Saccharopolyspora erythraea NRRL 2338: one gene and its partner. Each later gene encodes a partner of the first gene's protein in a complex. Links are inferred from orthologs where the notes say so. Each region holds a gene or a part of one and is shown in the gene's direction. Other genes may lie near its edges.

Region 1 (8,974 bases):
GGACGAAGGCCGGGGCCGCCTCGGTGGCCCCGGCCTCCGCATCCAACGCCGAGGACCGCGGGTGGTCAGCGCCTCCTCGACCCTGGACTCGGTGCGCGAGGCCACCGGCGCGGCGGTGCGCGGACTGCTGCTTTCCATGCCCGCGCTGCTGCTGGTCGCCGTGATCACCTGGTTCGCCACCGGCCGGGCGGTTGTCTTTGACCTTCGAAGGTTCCGCCATCGGAACCGCTACGCGAGGCGAGTTCGAAGACGGGCGCTGAACTTGTGCCCGCAATCACTCCGCCGAGCCGGAAACCGGTGCGGTGTCAGTGGTTCGACCTAACCTGGCGTGGTGAGCGACTCCCCCAGACCCGCCAACGGCGGTTGGATCCGCCGGCTCGCGGCCGCCTGCTGGCGCCACCCCGTATCGGCGACGCTGGCCATCACCGCGTCGGTCACCGCCGTCGGCCTGGAAGCGCTGGTGCCGCTGCTGACCAAGGTCGCGGTGGACGACGCGGTCGCGGGCACGACGGCGCGCCTCTGGTGGGTCGTGGCCGGACTGCTCGGGCTGGGGCTGTTCCGCTTCGCCGCCGCGTTCGTGCGCCGCTACAGCGCGGGCCGCCTCGCCCTGGACGTGCAGCACGACCTGCGCCGCGCGGTGTTCGCGTCGGTGCAGCGGCTCGACGGCGGCAAGCAGGACGCGCTGCGCACCGGCCAGGTGGTGTCGCGCTCGATCACCGACCTGCAACTGGTCAACGGACTCCTGTCGATGTTCCCGCTCGCCGCGGGCACCGTGGTGCTCGCGCTGTTCGCGATCGGGGCGATGCTGTGGCTGTCGCCGCTGCTGACGGTGGTGGCGCTGGTCATCACGCCGCTGATCGCGGTGGTGTCGGCGCGCAGCAAGAAGCGGCTCTACCTGGCGACGTGGTCGGCCCAGCAGCGCGCCGCCGACATCGCCCAGCACGTCGAGGAGTCCGTCACCGGCGTCCGGGTGGTGAAGGGCTTCGGCCAGGAGGCCCGCGAGGTGGCGCGGCTGGAGAGCGGTGCGCGCAGGCTGTTCGCCGAGCGGCTGCGCAGCGCCCGCCTGACCTCGCTGCCACAGGCGACGCTGACCGCGCTGCCGGTCTCCGGGCAGGTCGGGGTGCTCGGCCTCGGCGGCTGGATGGTGGTGCAGGGCCAGGTGAGCATCGGCACCTTCGTGGCCTTCGCCGGGTACGTGACGATGCTGGCCGGGCCCGCCCGGATGATCGCGAGCACGGTGATCCAGGGGCAGCTCGTGCGCGCCGGCGCCGAGCGGATCAACGAGCTGATCGACTCGCAGCCGGAGGTGCAGGACAAGCCGGACGCGGTCGCGCTGCCGGACGGTCCGCTGGAGGTGGAGCTCGACGGCGTCGGTTTCGGCTACAGCCGCACCCAGCCGGTGCTGCGCGACGCGACGCTGCGCGTGCGTCCGGGCGAGACGGTCGCGCTGGTCGGTCCGGCCGGTTCGGGCAAGTCGACGGTGTCGATGCTGTTGCCTCGCTTCTACGATGTGCACGAGGGCGCGGTGCGGATCGGCCGGGTGGGCGAGGAGCCGCTCGACATCCGCGACCTGCGGCTGGACTCGCTGCGCTCGGCGGTGGGAGTGGTGTTCGAGGAAGCGTTCCTGTTCTCCGACACCATCCGAGGCAACATCGCCTACGGCATGCCCGACGCGTCCGACGAGGCGGTGATCGCAGCCGCTCGGGCGGCCGAGGCGCACGACTTCATCAGCGCGCTTCCCGACGGCTACGCCACGCTGGTCGGCGAGCGCGGACTGACCCTCTCCGGCGGCCAGCGGCAACGGGTCGCGCTGGCCAGGGCGTTGCTGTCGGACCCGCGCATCCTGGTGCTCGACGACGCGACCTCGGCGGTGGACCCGACCACGGAGGCCGCCATCCACGACACGCTGCGCTCGGTGACCGCCCAGCGCACGACGCTGCTGGTCGCGCACCGCCGCTCGACGCTGGCGCTGGCCGACCGGATCGCGGTGCTCGACGAGGGCCGGGTCGTCGACATCGGCACCCAGGAGGAGCTGGAGGAGCGTTGCGAGCTTTTCCGCTCGCTGCTGGCCGGGCCCGGCGAGTCGATCGACAACCGCTGCGACCGGGCGGACGGCGGCGAGGGCATCACCCCGGAGCTGTGGCCGCAGGTCGAGCGCGACGAGCTCGTCGCGGACGCCTCCGGCGGCACACCGCCCACCCCGGAGCTGATCGAGGGGCTGCGCAAGCTGCCCGCGGCAACCGCCCAGCCCCGGCTGCCCGGCGTGGACCCGACCGCGCCGGACCCGGAGTTCCGGCTGGCCCGGCTGTTCCGGCCGATCCGCTGGGGTCTGGTGCTGACCGTACTGCTGGTCGCCGCCGACGCGGCGGCGCTGATCGCGCTGCCGACGCTGGTCCGCCAGGGCGTCGACGGCGGTGTGGTCGCGGGCGACCTGGGGGCGCTGTGGACGGCGACCGCGGTGGCCGCGGCCGTGGTCGCGGCGGGCTGGCTGGTCGTGAAGGTGCAGACCGTGGTGACCGCGCGGACCGGCGAGACCCTGCTCTACCTGCTGCGGCTGCGCAGCTTCGCGCACCTGCAACGGCTCGGGCTCGACTACTACGAGCGCGAGCTCGGCGGCCGGATCATGACCCGGATGACCACCGACGTCGACGCCCTGTCGACGTTCCTGCAAACCGGACTGGCCACCGCGGTGGTCAGCGTGCTGACCATCGCCGGCATCGCCGTCACCCTGCTGGTCACCGACTTCTCACTGGCACTGGTGGCGTTGTCGGTGCTGCCTGTGCTGGTGGTGGCCACGGTGATCTTCCGGCGGGTCTCCTCGGTGGCCTACGCCGAGGCCCGCGAGCGGGTCAGCACGGTCAACGCCGACATGCAGGAGAACGTCTCCGGGCTGCGGGTCGCCCAGGCCCACCGCCGGGAGCGGCACTCGGCGAAGGTCTTCGCCCGCCGCAGCGACGCCTACCGCCGCTCGCGGCTTCGCGCGCAGCGCTACATCGCGACCTACTTCCCGTTCGTCGCGCTGCTGTCGGAGGCCGCGCAGGCCATGGTGCTGGGCGTGGGAGCGTCCCGGGTCGCCGCGGGCGGTCTCTCGGCAGGCGTGCTGGTCGCGTTCCTGCTGTACCTGGGGCTGTTCTTCTCCCCGGTCCAGCAGCTCTCCAGCGTCTTCGACGGCTACCAGCAGGCGCGGGTCGGCCTGCGCCGCATCGGCGACCTGCTGCGCACGCCGACGTCGGTGCCGCAGGCGGCCGAGCCGGTCGCGGTGCCCGAGCGGCTGACCGGCGAGGTCGAGCTGCGCTCGGTGACCTTCCGCTACCCCGGCACCGAGCGGCCCGCGCTGCACGACGTCTCGCTGCGGGTCGCCCCCGGCGAGACCGTCGCGCTGGTCGGCGCCACCGGCGCGGGCAAGTCGACGCTGGTCAAGCTCCTCGCCCGGTTCTACGACGTCACCGAGGGCGCGGTGCTGGTCGACGGGGTCGACGTGCGCTCCTACGACCTGACCGGCTTCCACCACCGGCTGGCGGTGGTCCCGCAGGAGGGCCACCTGTTCACCGGGGACATCGCAGCCAACATCGCCTACGGGCGGCCCGGCGCCGAGCCGGAGGAGATCGAGGCCGCCGCGCGCTCGGTCGGCGCGCTGCCCGGGATCGCGATGCTGCCGGACGGGTTCCGCCAGCAGGTCGGCGAGCGCGGGCGGGGGCTGTCGGCGGGGCAGCGCCAGCTCGTCGCGCTCGCCCGCGCCGAACTGGTCTCCCCCGACCTGCTGCTGCTCGACGAGGCCACCGCCGCGCTGGACCCGGCGACCGAGTCGATGGTGGTGACCGCCAGCGATCAGCTCGCGGCCAAGCGGACCACGTTCGTCGTGGCGCACCGGCTTGCCACGGCGGCCCGCGCCGACCGGATCGTCGTGGTCGACGGCGGCCGCATCGCGGAGGAGGGCACCCACGAGGAGCTGCTGGCGCTCGGCGGTCGCTACCGGCAGTTGTGGAACGACACCGGCACCGAACGCGCAGGAGCGGTTCCGCAGAGTCACCACCCGCCCGGATGACGGGACGAATCGGTCCGGGATCCAGGAACAACTCGCCGAGGAGAAACGTCATACTGGAGCAGGACGACAACTCGTATGGAGTAGTGCCAGGCAGCGGCAGCCGGGCGGCAGGCCCGGGGGCGGCGCATCGTACGTGAGGGCAGTGATCGTGCTCAGGAGCCGGGCGGGCGTGTTCAACGCCGCGAGGCGTTTCCTTAACGATTCTGTGACCATCTTCGCTACCAGAACGACCGTACTGTGTGCCAACCACGCGAAACGGACCGCTAGCCTGGTACCCGAGTGTGTGTACATCACGAGCAGATGGATCGAGGCGAACGCCAGCCGTGTCCAGCAGCAGCCCTGCGTCACAGTTCGGCCCCAATGAGTGGTTGATCGAGGAAATGTACGAGCAGTTCCTGCACGATCCCACCTCCGTAGACTCGGCGTGGCACGAATTCTTCGCCGACTACAAGCCGGGCCAGGCCACTGAAACCACCGCAGCCGCGACCGGTTCTGCAGCGGCCCCGAAGGCGACGGCCACCGCGGCACGCGTGGTCGAGACCAACGGGCAGACCCCGCCCCCGTCCGCCACCGCACCGAGCAAGCCGAAGCCCGCCGAGCCCAAGCCCTCCCCGCAGGAGGCCGCCAAGGCCGCCCCCGTCAAGGAGGCCCCCGCGGGCGAGCAGGCCAAGCCGCTGCGCGGCGCCGCGGCCGCGATCGCCAAGAACATGGAGCAGTCGCTCACCGTGCCGACCGCGACCAGCGTGCGCGCGGTGCCGGCCAAGCTGCTCTTCGACAACCGCATCGTCATCAACAACCACCTCAAGCGGAACAAGGGCGGGAAGGTCTCCTTCACGCACCTGATCGGCTACGCGCTGATCCGGGCGCTGCGGAACCACCCCGACATGAACCGCCACTACGGCGAGGACGCCAAGGGCAAGCCCGCCGTGGTCACCCCCGAGCACGTCAACCTCGGCCTGGCGATCGACATGCCGGCCAAGGACGGCTCGCGCAGCCTGGTGGTCGCCTCCATCAAGGGCTGCGAGGAGATGACCTTCCAGCAGTTCTGGCAGGCCTACGAGGACATCATCCGCAAGGCCCGCAACAGCGCGCTGACCGCCGACGACTTCTCCGGCACCACCATCTCGCTGACCAACCCCGGCCCCAGCGGCACCAACCACTCGGTGCCGCGGCTGACCAAGGGCCAGAGCGCGATCATCGGCGTCGGCGCGATGGACTACCCCGCCGAGTTCCAGGGCGCCAGCGAGCAGGCGCTGGTCGACATGGGGATCAGCAAGATCGTGACGCTGACCTCCACCTACGACCACCGCGTCATCCAGGGCGCGGAGTCCGGTGACTTCCTGCGCACGGTGCACCAGCTGCTGCTCGGCGAGAACGGGTTCTACGACGACATCTTCACGTCGCTGCGGATCCCCTACGAGCCGGTCCGCTGGACCCGCGACATCCCAGAGGGCGCGGTCGACAAGACCGCCCGGGTGCTGGAGCTGATCGACGCCTACCGCACCCGCGGCCACCTGATGGCCGACATCGACCCGCTGAACTACCGCCAGCGCCGCCACGAGGACCTCGACGTCCTCTCCCACAGCCTCACCCTGTGGGACCTGGACCGCACGTTCGCCGTCGGCGGCTTCGCGGGCAAGGAGCGGATGAAGCTGCGCGACGTGCTCGGCGTGCTGCGCGACTCCTACTGCCGCACCGTCGGCGTCGAGTACATGCACATCCTCGAGCCCGACGAGCGCGAGTGGCTGCAGGGCCGGGTCGAGAAGCCGCACACCAAGCCCGAGCCGACCGAGCAGAAGTACATCCTGTCCAAGCTCAACGCCGCCGAGGCGTTCGAGACCTTCCTGCAGACCAAGTACGTCGGCCAGAAGCGCTTCTCGCTGGAGGGCGCCGAGACCGTCGTGCCGCTGCTGGACGCGGTGCTCGACACCGCCGCGGCCTCCGAGCTGGACGAGGTCGTCATCGGCATGCCGCACCGCGGCCGCCTCAACGTGCTGGCCAACATCGTCGGCAAGCCGATCTCGCAGATCTTCCGCGAGTTCGAGGGCAACCTCGACCCGGGCCAGGCACACGGCTCCGGCGACGTGAAGTACCACCTCGGCGCCGAGGGCAAGTACTTCCGGATGTTCGGCGACGGCGAGACCAAGGTGTCGCTGACCTCCAACCCCTCGCACCTGGAGGCCGTGGACCCGGTGCTGGAGGGCATCGTCCGCGCCAAGCAGGACATCCTGGACAAGGGCCAGGAGGGCTTCACGGTGCTGCCGGTGCTGCTGCACGGCGACGCCGCGTTCGCGGGCCAGGGCGTGGTCGCCGAGACGCTGAACCTGTCGCTGCTGCGCGGCTACCGCACCGGCGGCACGGTCCACGTGATCGTCAACAACCAGGTCGGCTACACCACCGCCCCGGAGCACTCGCGGTCGAGCAAGTACTCCACCGACGTGGCGAAGATGATCGGCGCGCCGGTCTTCCACGTCAACGGTGACGACCCCGAGGCCTGCGTCTGGGTCGCCAAGCTGGCCGTGGAGTACCGCCAGGCGTTCGGCAAGGACGTCGTGATCGACATGGTCTGCTACCGCCGCCGGGGTCACAACGAGGGCGACGACCCGTCCATGACGCAGCCGGCGATGTACGACGCGATCGACAAGATGCGCAGCGTCCGCAAGACCTACACCGAGGCCCTCATCGGCCGTGGCGACATCACGGTCGAAGAGGCCGAGAAGGCGCTGAAGGACTACGCCAGCCAGCTGGAGCACGTGTTCAACGAGGTCCGCGAGCTGGAGAAGCACCCGCCGGAGCCCAGCCCGTCGGTGGAGTCCGAGCAGGTGGTCCCGCAGGGGCTGGCGACCGCGATCCCGGTCGACACACTCAAGCGGATCGCCGACGCGCAGGTCAACATGCCCGAGGGCTTCACGCCGCACTCGCGGGTCAAGCCCGTGCTGGAGCGCCGCGCGAAGATGGCCACCGAGGGCGGCATCGACTGGGCGTTCGGCGAGCTGCTCGCGTTCGGCTCGCTGACCATGGAGGGCCGCCCGGTCCGCCTGACCGGCCAGGACAGCCGTCGCGGCACGTTCGGCCAGCGGCACTCGGTGCTCATCGACCGCAAGACCGGTGCCGAGTACACGCCGCTGCAGAACCTGAGCGAGGACCAGGCGAAGTTCCTGGTCTACGACTCGGCGCTGTCGGAGTTCGCGGCCATGGGCTTCGAGTACGGCTACTCGGTGGCCAACCCGGACGCCCTGGTGCTGTGGGAGGCGCAGTTCGGCGACTTCTTCAACGGCGCGCAGTCGATCATCGACGAGTTCATCTCCTCCGGTGAGGCCAAGTGGGGCCAGCGCTCCGACGTCGTGCTGCTGCTGCCGCACGGCCACGAGGGCCAGGGTCCGGACCACAGCTCGGCGCGCATCGAGCGGTGGCTGCAGCTCTGCGCCGAGGGGTCGATGACGGTGGCGATGCCGTCGACGCCGGCGAACTACTTCCACCTGCTGCGCCGCCACGCGCTGGACGGCATCCACCGGCCGCTGGTCGTCTTCACGCCGAAGTCGATGCTGCGGCTCAAGGCGGCCACCAGCCCGGTCGAGGACTTCACCGAGGGCAAGTTCACCTCGGTGATCGACGACCCGACGCAGCCGGACCCGGCCTCGGTGCGCCGCGTGGTGCTGTGCACCGGCAAGCTCTACTACGAGCTGGCCGCCGAGAAGGCCAAGCAGGGCCACGACGACACCGCGGTGGTGCGGCTGGAGCAGCTCTACCCGCTGCCGCACCGCAAGCTGGGCAGGCTGCTCGAGCGGTACTCCAACGCCACCGACGTCCGGTGGGTGCAGGAGGAGCCGGCGAACCAGGGTGCCTGGCCGTTCCTCGGCCTGGCGCTGCCGGAGCTGTTCCCGGAGCGCCTGGCGGGCCTGCGCCGCGTGTCGCGGCGGCCGATGGCCGCCCCGGCGACCGGTATGGCCAAGGTGCACGAGGTCGAGCAGGCCGAGGTCGTGCAGGGCGCCTTCGCCTGATCGCCGACGACTGCTGGAAGGGCCGCCGGTTCCCGCGGGAGCCGGCGGCCCTTCCGCGTCCGGGTCGGTTCCGCGCGGGTCTCGCCGGGGTCCGGCTCGCGGTCGCGGGCACGACAACCCGTCCGTTATCGGATGGGGGACGCCGTCGTGATCAGGAAGCGGCACGGTGGTCATTCGAGGCGGCCGCGAGGCCGGCTCGCCAGCTCCTCCCGGCCCATCGCGGCGCGAGCCGCACCGCGATGCGCCCACGCGCCGGCCCCACCCGGCGCGTTCCGGCGGCGGCCGTCGGCGAACGCCGGCACCGCTCCACAGAGGACGGAGGCGACGTGCAGGATCCCGACGAGTGGCGGGCCAAGGGCGTGCATTGGCACGCCTACTCCGAGTCGCGCGACAGCAGCTCGACGTCGCCGGGCAGCAGGCGCCTCGACCGGCTGCGGCGAGCCCCGCAGGCGGTGCTGCTGACGCCGGAGGAAGTCACCGACTGGATCGCGGAGATGGTGCGCGAGCACGCTCACCGCCGCCACGTCCGCCTCATCGGGCCGCGCGGCGGCACCGGCCAGATCGGCGACGACGGCCACATCGAGCACGACGTGCACCAGAACCTCGACGTCGCCTGCCGCGGAGACTCCCTCTACATCGACATCGCCCGCGAGAGCGACCGCCTGCACCTGTGGGCCGAGGCCGTGACGCCCGACGACTGCGCCGCCGACCGCCACGACGAGGACGCCGGCTGACCAGCGCGAGCCGGTCCCGCAACGAGCCCGCCGGGTCGGCGGCCCGGAGCTGAACGGGGCCGGGCGCTTGGCGTGCCGTCCGGCCGCGGGCCGCCGAGGGCGCCGTCAGCCCCGTGAGCCGCCGGTCAGTCGTCGTCGGCGTCGTCGCGGGCCAGGAAGGTCGCCAGCCTCTCGGCGGCGTCCTCGAACTCGGG
Region 2 (6,675 bases), 5.4 Mb from region 1 along the record:
GGTCGAAGGGCCCGGAATAGGGCGAGCCCACGTCGCGTCGGTACACAGTGTGGTGACAAGATGGCCCCGAAGCGCCTGACCTGTGCGTGCCGGGCGCCAACGCGAGTCAACGATGCCTGTCGAGGAGTGCGAAGTGACCGACACGTCCGCCGATCTGGTCATTCTCGGCGGCGGCTCGGGCGGCTACGCCTGCGCTTTCCGCGCGGCCGAGCTCGGCCTGTCCGTCGTCCTTATCGAAAAGGACAAGCTCGGTGGGACCTGCCTGCACCGCGGGTGCATCCCCACCAAGGCGCTGCTGCACGCAGCGGAGGTCGCCGACTCCGCCCGCGACGGCGACCAGTTCGGTGTGAAGACCTCGCTCGAGGGCATCGACATCGCAGGCGTCAACTCCTACAAGGACGGTGTCGTCAGCAAGCTCTACAAGGGCGTCCAGGGTCTGTTCAAGGCCCACAAGATCACCGTCGTCGAGGGTGCGGGCACCCTGGTCGACGCCAAGACCGTCGAGGTCGACGGCACCCGCTACACCGGCCGCAACGTCGTGCTCGCCACAGGCTCGTACTCCAAGTCGCTGCCGGGGCTGGAGCTGGGCGGCCGGGTCATCGCCAGCGAGCAGGCCCTGAACCTGGACTTCGTGCCGGAGAAGGTCGTGGTGCTCGGCGGTGGCGTGATCGGCGTGGAGTTCGCCAGCGTCTGGCGCTCCTTCGGCGCCGAGGTCACCATCGTCGAGGCCCTGCCGCACCTGGTGCCCAACGAGGACGAGTTCATCTCCAAGCGCCTGGAGCGCGAGTTCCGCAAGCGCGGCATCAAGTTCAAGACCGGCGTCAAGTTCACCGGTGCCCAGCAGAGCGCCGAGGGGGTCTCGGTCAGCCTGGAGAACGGCGACCAGTACGACGCCGACCTGCTGCTGGTGGCCGTCGGCCGCGGCCCCAACACCGCCGCCCTCGGCTTCGAGGAGGCCGGGGTGACCATGGAGCGCGGCTTCGTGCGCACCGACGACCGCCTGCGCACCAGCGTCGACGGCGTCTACGCGGTCGGCGACATCGTGCCCGGCCTGCAGCTCGCGCACCGCGGCTTCCAGCAGGGCATCTTCGTGGCCGAGGAGATCGCGGGGCTCAACCCGCAGGCGATCGACGAGTCGGGCATCCCGCGGGTCACCTACAGCCACCCCGAGGTCGCCTCGGTCGGCCTGACCGAGGCCGCGGCCAAGGAGCAGTACGGATCGGTCGAGACCTTCAACTACGACTTGGCCGGCAACGGCAAGAGCCAGATCCTCAAGACCTCCGGTGCGGTGAAGCTGGTCCGGGCCACCGACGGCCCGGTGGTGGGACTGCACATGGTCGGCGACCGCGTCGGTGAGCTCATCGGTGAGGCCCAGCTCATCTACAACTGGGAGGCCCTGCCCGAGGACGTCGCACCGCTGGTGCACGCACACCCGACTCAGACCGAAGCGCTCGGCGAGGCCCACCTCGCCCTGGCCGGCAAGCCGCTGCACGTGCACGGCTGACGTCTGAAATCCCGGCCGACCAGACGAGTCAGCCAAGCACCCCGCCACACAACGAGGAGACAGCGAACAGATGGCCTTCTCCGTCCAGATGCCGGCACTCGGCGAGAGCGTCACCGAGGGAACGATCACCAGGTGGCTCAAGCAGGAGGGCGACACCGTCGAGGTCGACGAACCCCTGCTGGAGGTCTCCACCGACAAGGTCGACACCGAGATCCCCTCCCCGGCCGCCGGTGTGCTCCAGCGCATCGTCGCCCAGGAGGACGACACCATCGAGATCGGCGGCGAGCTCGCCGTGATCGGTGAGTCGGGCGAGTCCGGCGGCGGCGAGTCCGCCCCCGCGGAGCAGCCCCAGCAGGCCGAGCCGCAGCAGCCCGAGCCCCAGCAGGCCGAGGCCGCGCAGCCGGAGCCCGAGCAGCAGCCCGCCCCGGCCCAGCAGGAGGCCCCGGCGCAGAGCTCCGGTGCCGCCCAGTCCGGTTCGGCGCAGGGCACCGAGGTGCCGATGCCCGCGCTGGGCGAGAGCGTCACCGAGGGAACGATCACCAGGTGGCTCAAGCAGGTCGGCGACACCGTCGAGGTCGACGAACCCCTGCTGGAGGTCTCCACCGACAAGGTCGACACCGAGATCCCCTCCCCGGTGGCCGGGACCCTGCTGGAGATCTCCGCCGGTGAGGACGACACCGTCGAGGTCGGCGCCAAGCTGGCCGTGGTCGGTGAGCAGGGCGCCGCGCCGTCGGCCCCGGCCGCGCCGCCGGAGGAGCAGACCGCCCCGCAGCAGGCCGCGCCACAGCAGGCCGCGCCACAGCAGTCGGCCCCGGCCGAGCAGCAGGCACCGGCTCAGCAGCAGGCTCCGGCCCAGCCCGCTCCGCAGCCCGTGCAGGAGCAGCCCCAGCAGGCCGCCCCGGCGCAGCCCGCCCAGCCGTCGGCTCCGGCCGAGGCCCCCTCGGGCGCCGCGCCGTACGTGACGCCGCTGGTGCGCAAGCTGGCCAACGAGCACGGCATCGACCTGTCCAAGATCAAGGGCAGCGGTGTCGGCGGCCGGATCCGCAAGCAGGACGTGCAGGCCGCCGTCGACGCCGCCAAGGCCGAGCAGGAGGCGCCCGCCGCGGCTCCGTCGGCTCCGTCCCGGCCCGGCCCGGCGGCCGCCCAGGCCGTGGAGCCCTCGGAAGAGGCCAAGGCGCTGCGCGGCACCACCCAGAAGATGACGCGGCTGCGCCAGCTTCTGGCCCGCCGCATGGTCGAGTCGCTGCAGACCGCCGCCCAGCTCACCACGGTGGTCGAGGTCGACGTCACCAGAATCGCCCGCCTGCGCGACCGCGCCAAGCAGAACTTCGAGGCGGCCGAAGGCGTCAAGCTCTCCTTCCTGCCCTTCTTCGCCAAGGCCGCGGCCGAGGCGCTGAAGCTGCACCCGAAGCTCAACGCTTCGGTGGACGAGGAGAACAAGGAGGTCACCTACCACGCCGCCGAGCACCTGGCGATCGCGGTCGACACCGAGCGCGGCCTGGTCTCGCCGGTGATCCACGACGCGGGTGACCTCAACCTCGGCGGGCTGGCCCGCAAGATCGCCGACCTGGCGGCGCGCACCCGCAACAACAAGATCAAGCCGGACGAGCTCAGCGGCGGCACGTTCACGCTGACCAACACCGGCAGCCGGGGCGCGCTGTTCGACACGCCGATCCTGAACCCGCCGCAGGTGGGCATGCTGGGCACCGGCACCGTGGTGAAGCGGCCGGTCGTGGTCACCGACGAGAACGGCGGCGACACGATCGCCATTCGCTCGATGGTGTACCTCGTGCTGTCCTACGACCACCGCCTGGTCGACGGCGCGGACGCGGCCCGGTTCCTGGCCACCCTCAAGCAGCGGCTCGAGGAAGGCGCCTTCGAGGCCGACCTGGGCCTCTGAGACGGCCGACGGCAGCGGGGCCGCCCACCGATCCGGTGGGCGGCCCCGTTTCCTTTGCGGTGGCAGGTGGGCTCCAGCGTCGCGCCGCGGAGGGCGGTGCGAGACGATCAGCGCATGCGCGTGGTTATCGCCGGCTCGTCCGGGTTGATCGGCACCAGCCTGGTCCCCGCACTCCGGCAGGCTAGGCACGAGGTGGTGCGGCTGGTGCGCCGCAGACCGGAGGCGCCCGACGAACGCGGCTGGGACCCGCCCGCGGGCCGGCTCGACGAGGACGCGCTGGAGGGCGCCGACGCGGTGGTCAACCTCTGCGGCGCGGGCATCGGGGACCGCCGGTGGACCCCGGAGCGCAAGCGCGTGCTGCTGGACTCCCGGCTGCGTCCGACCTCCGTGCTGGCCGAGGCGGTCGCGCAGCGCGGGGTCGCGACGCTGGTCAACGCCTCGGCGGTCGGCTTCTACGGCAACACCGGGCAGCGCCCGGTCACCGAGTCCGAGCCACCCGGTGACGGGTTCCTCGCCGACCTGGTGCGCCAGTGGGAGGCCGCGACCGCGCCCGCCTCCGACGCGGGCGCGCGCGTGGTGCTGGCCCGCAGCGGCCCGGTGCTCTCCCCCGCGGGCGGGCTGCTCGGCAGGCTCCGGCCGCTGTTCTCGTTCCTGCTCGGGGGGCGTTTCGGCGACGGCGAGCAGTACCTGCCGTGGATCTCGCTGGACGACGAGGTCGCGGCACTGCGCTTCGTCCTGGAACAGCCGCAGATCTCCGGTCCGGTGAACCTGACCGGGCCCACCCCGGTGCGCAACGCCGAGTTCGCGCGGGCGCTGGGCGAGGCGGTCGGGCGTCCGGCGCCGTGGGTGGTGCCGGGGTTCGTGCTGCGTGCGGCCGTCGGTGAGCTGGCCGACGACGTGCTGGGCGGGCAACGGGCGGTGCCCTCGGTGCTGGAGGGACACGGCTTCCGGTTCCAGCACCCCACGGTCCGGGCGGCCCTGGCGGCGGCTGTGCCCTCGGCTGCGGGCCGGGCGTAGCCTGGCCCGGTGACTCGTGCCGAGATTTCGTGTCGCGCCTCGTCAGACCCCGTCGAGGTGCGCGAGTTGGGAACCATCGACTACCTGTCCGCGTGGGACCTCCAGCGCGAGCTGGCCAACGGCCGCGCCGAGGGCGCGAACCCGGACACCCTGCTGATGCTGGAGCACCCGTCGGTGTACACGGCGGGCAAGCGCACCGCGCCGGAGGACCGGCCGCAGGACGGGACACCGGTCATCGACGTCGACCGCGGCGGCAAGATCACCTGGCACGGGCCGGGCCAGATCGTCGGCTACCCGATCCTGCAGCTGTGCGACCCGATCGACGTCGTCGACTACGTCCGTCGCCTCGAGGAGGCGATGATCGGAGTCTGCGAGCAGCTCGGCGTCCGCACCGGCCGGGTCGAGGGCCGCAGCGGCGTGTGGCTGCCCGCGGGCGACGGCCGCCCGGAGCGCAAGATCGCCGCGATCGGCATCCGGGTGCAGAAGGGCATCACGATGCACGGCCTGGAGCTGAACTGCAATCCCGACATGAAGCACTGGGATCGGATCATCCCCTGCGGCATCCGGGACGCCGGGACCACGTCGCTGTCGCTGGAGCTCGGCAGGGAGGTCACCGTCGCCGAGGTGCTGCCGCTGCTCACCAAGGCCGTGCTCGACGCCGTCGACGGCGTGCTGCCGGTGACCGACCGCAACATCGAGCGCGAGCAGCCCGCCGTGGCGGGCGCGACCCTGGCGCTGGACCCCTCGCTGCGCTGACCCGCCTGCACAACCGAACTCCACTCCTCTAGTATTCCGGAATTACGGACTACTAGAGGAGTGGAACATGCCCGCACCCCGGCGCACCCTGTCCCGCCGCAGCGTGCTCACCGCCGCCGCGGCCGCCGTCCCCGCGCTCGCGCTCGCACCGCACGCCCTCGGCCAGCCGGCGGCACCGCCCGACCTCTCCACCCCCGACGGGTGGCTGAGCTGGATCTCCACCCACCGCGACGGGTTCGCGATCGTCCTCGACGACGGTCTCGGCGCCCGGCTCTCGCACCGGCCGCGGCAGGCGCGGCCGCTGGCTTCGGCGGTCAAGGTCATCCACCTCGCCGCCTACGCCACCGCCGTCGCGGAGGGTCGGCTGGACCCGGACGAGCAGATCCGCGTCGGCGACTGGGAACGCTTCTACGTCCCGACCGACGGCGGCGGTCACATCGCGTCCCTGGGCGAGCTGGGCATCCCCACCGACCCCACCGGGCTCTACGCCGCCGACCCGAACCGGCTGGTCACGCTCGAGCAGATGATGACCTGCATGATCAAGTTCAGCGACAGCGCGGCACCGGACTTCCTGCGCGTGCGCCTCGGCGAGGGCGCGCTGCGCCGGGCGGCCCGCGACGGCGGCTGGCCCGACCCGGACCTGCGCTCGCTGTGCGCGGAGTACCTGTTCCTCCTGCTGCCGGAGCACGCTCCTCCGCAGGGCGCGCCCGTCCCGGCGCGGCGGCGCATCGGCTACCGGCTCGAACGCCGCTTCAGCTCCGACGCCGCCTTCCGGCAGATGGTCAAGGACCGGATCCTGCACAACCCGCTTCCCCCGGAGGACGTCCAGAACGCCTGGGCCGCGGCGACCGCGGGCGGCGCGGCGTCGTCGCTGTTCGGCATCCACCGCTCGATCGCGACCGGCGCGTTCCCGAACCGGCGCGCCGCCGGCATCGCGCAGCGGATCCTCGAACTGCCGCTGAAGGACCACCTGCCGCCGGGCCTGGCCGGCATCGGCATGAAGGGCGGCAGCCTCCCCGGCAGCCTGACCTGCGGCCTGTCGGTGCGGCGCGCCGACGGAACCGTAGGGGCCGGAGCGCTGCTCGCGCACGGCGACATCAGCCTGGAGCAGATCACCAAGGGCGACCCGGGCGTGGTGCTGCTGCTGGCGCTGACCGATCCGGCTTGGCGGGACCGCCTCGCACGGGCCCTGCGCGGCTGAGGCAAGCTCGGGGCGTGAGCACGCCATCGGACGACGACCTGCACACCCGCGTCCTCGACCTCGAACGCCGCGTCGCGGCGCTCGAGGGGGTCGAACGGGCGAACGCGGTGGAGCCCAGCGGGGGCTCGGTGGAGTACCGGGGCCGGCTCGCCGAGCCGGTCGAGCTGGAGTGGACGATCCACGTCGACCCGGCCCGGGTGATGCAGCTCGACGACGGCCCCCGCGCCGACGTCCTCGCCGCCCTCGGCCATCCGGCGCGGGCGGCGGTGGTGCGGCTGCTGGCCGGCGAGGGACCGC

The links. The genes of interacting proteins can lie anywhere in the genome.
Region 2: SACE_RS30690 (region 1) and sucB share a complex: the UniProt entries of both Bacillus subtilis proteins name them as parts of the 2-oxoglutarate dehydrogenase (OGDH) complex. The link is inferred for Saccharopolyspora erythraea NRRL 2338 from one-to-one orthologs.

Annotation. Positions count from the first base shown.
Region 1 is NC_009142.1:7,151,047-7,160,020, forward strand. The notes cover bases 3,981-8,246. They hold SACE_RS30690 (multifunctional oxoglutarate decarboxylase/oxoglutarate dehydrogenase thiamine pyrophosphate-binding subunit/dihydrolipoyllysine-residue succinyltransferase subunit), read left to right. Parts: upstream 3,981-4,368; coding sequence 4,369-8,046; downstream 8,047-8,246. Other genes in these bases: SACE_RS30685 (ABC transporter ATP-binding protein), read left to right, coding at 3,981-4,045. Also shown: more of SACE_RS30685, read left to right, coding at 329-3,980; SACE_RS30695 (hypothetical protein), read left to right, coding at 8,373-8,780; SACE_RS38485 (DUF6104 family protein), read right to left, coding at 8,906-8,974. UniProt on the Bacillus subtilis protein: E1 component of the 2-oxoglutarate dehydrogenase (OGDH) complex which catalyzes the decarboxylation of 2-oxoglutarate, the first step in the conversion of 2-oxoglutarate to succinyl-CoA and CO(2).
Region 2 is NC_009142.1:1,801,904-1,808,578, reverse strand. What follows is about bases 1,049-3,989. They hold sucB (2-oxoglutarate dehydrogenase, E2 component, dihydrolipoamide succinyltransferase), read left to right. Parts: upstream 1,049-1,574; coding sequence 1,575-3,404; downstream 3,405-3,989. Other genes in these bases: SACE_RS08055 (TIGR01777 family oxidoreductase), read left to right, coding at 3,519-3,989; lpdA (dihydrolipoyl dehydrogenase), read left to right, coding at 1,049-1,504. Outside these bases: more of lpdA, read left to right, coding at 134-1,048; more of SACE_RS08055, read left to right, coding at 3,990-4,421; lipoyl(octanoyl) transferase LipB, read left to right, coding at 4,431-5,177; SACE_RS08045 (serine hydrolase), read left to right, coding at 5,245-6,378; SACE_RS08040 (ArsR/SmtB family transcription factor), read left to right, coding at 6,393-6,675. UniProt on the Bacillus subtilis protein: E2 component of the 2-oxoglutarate dehydrogenase (OGDH) complex which catalyzes the second step in the conversion of 2-oxoglutarate to succinyl-CoA and CO(2).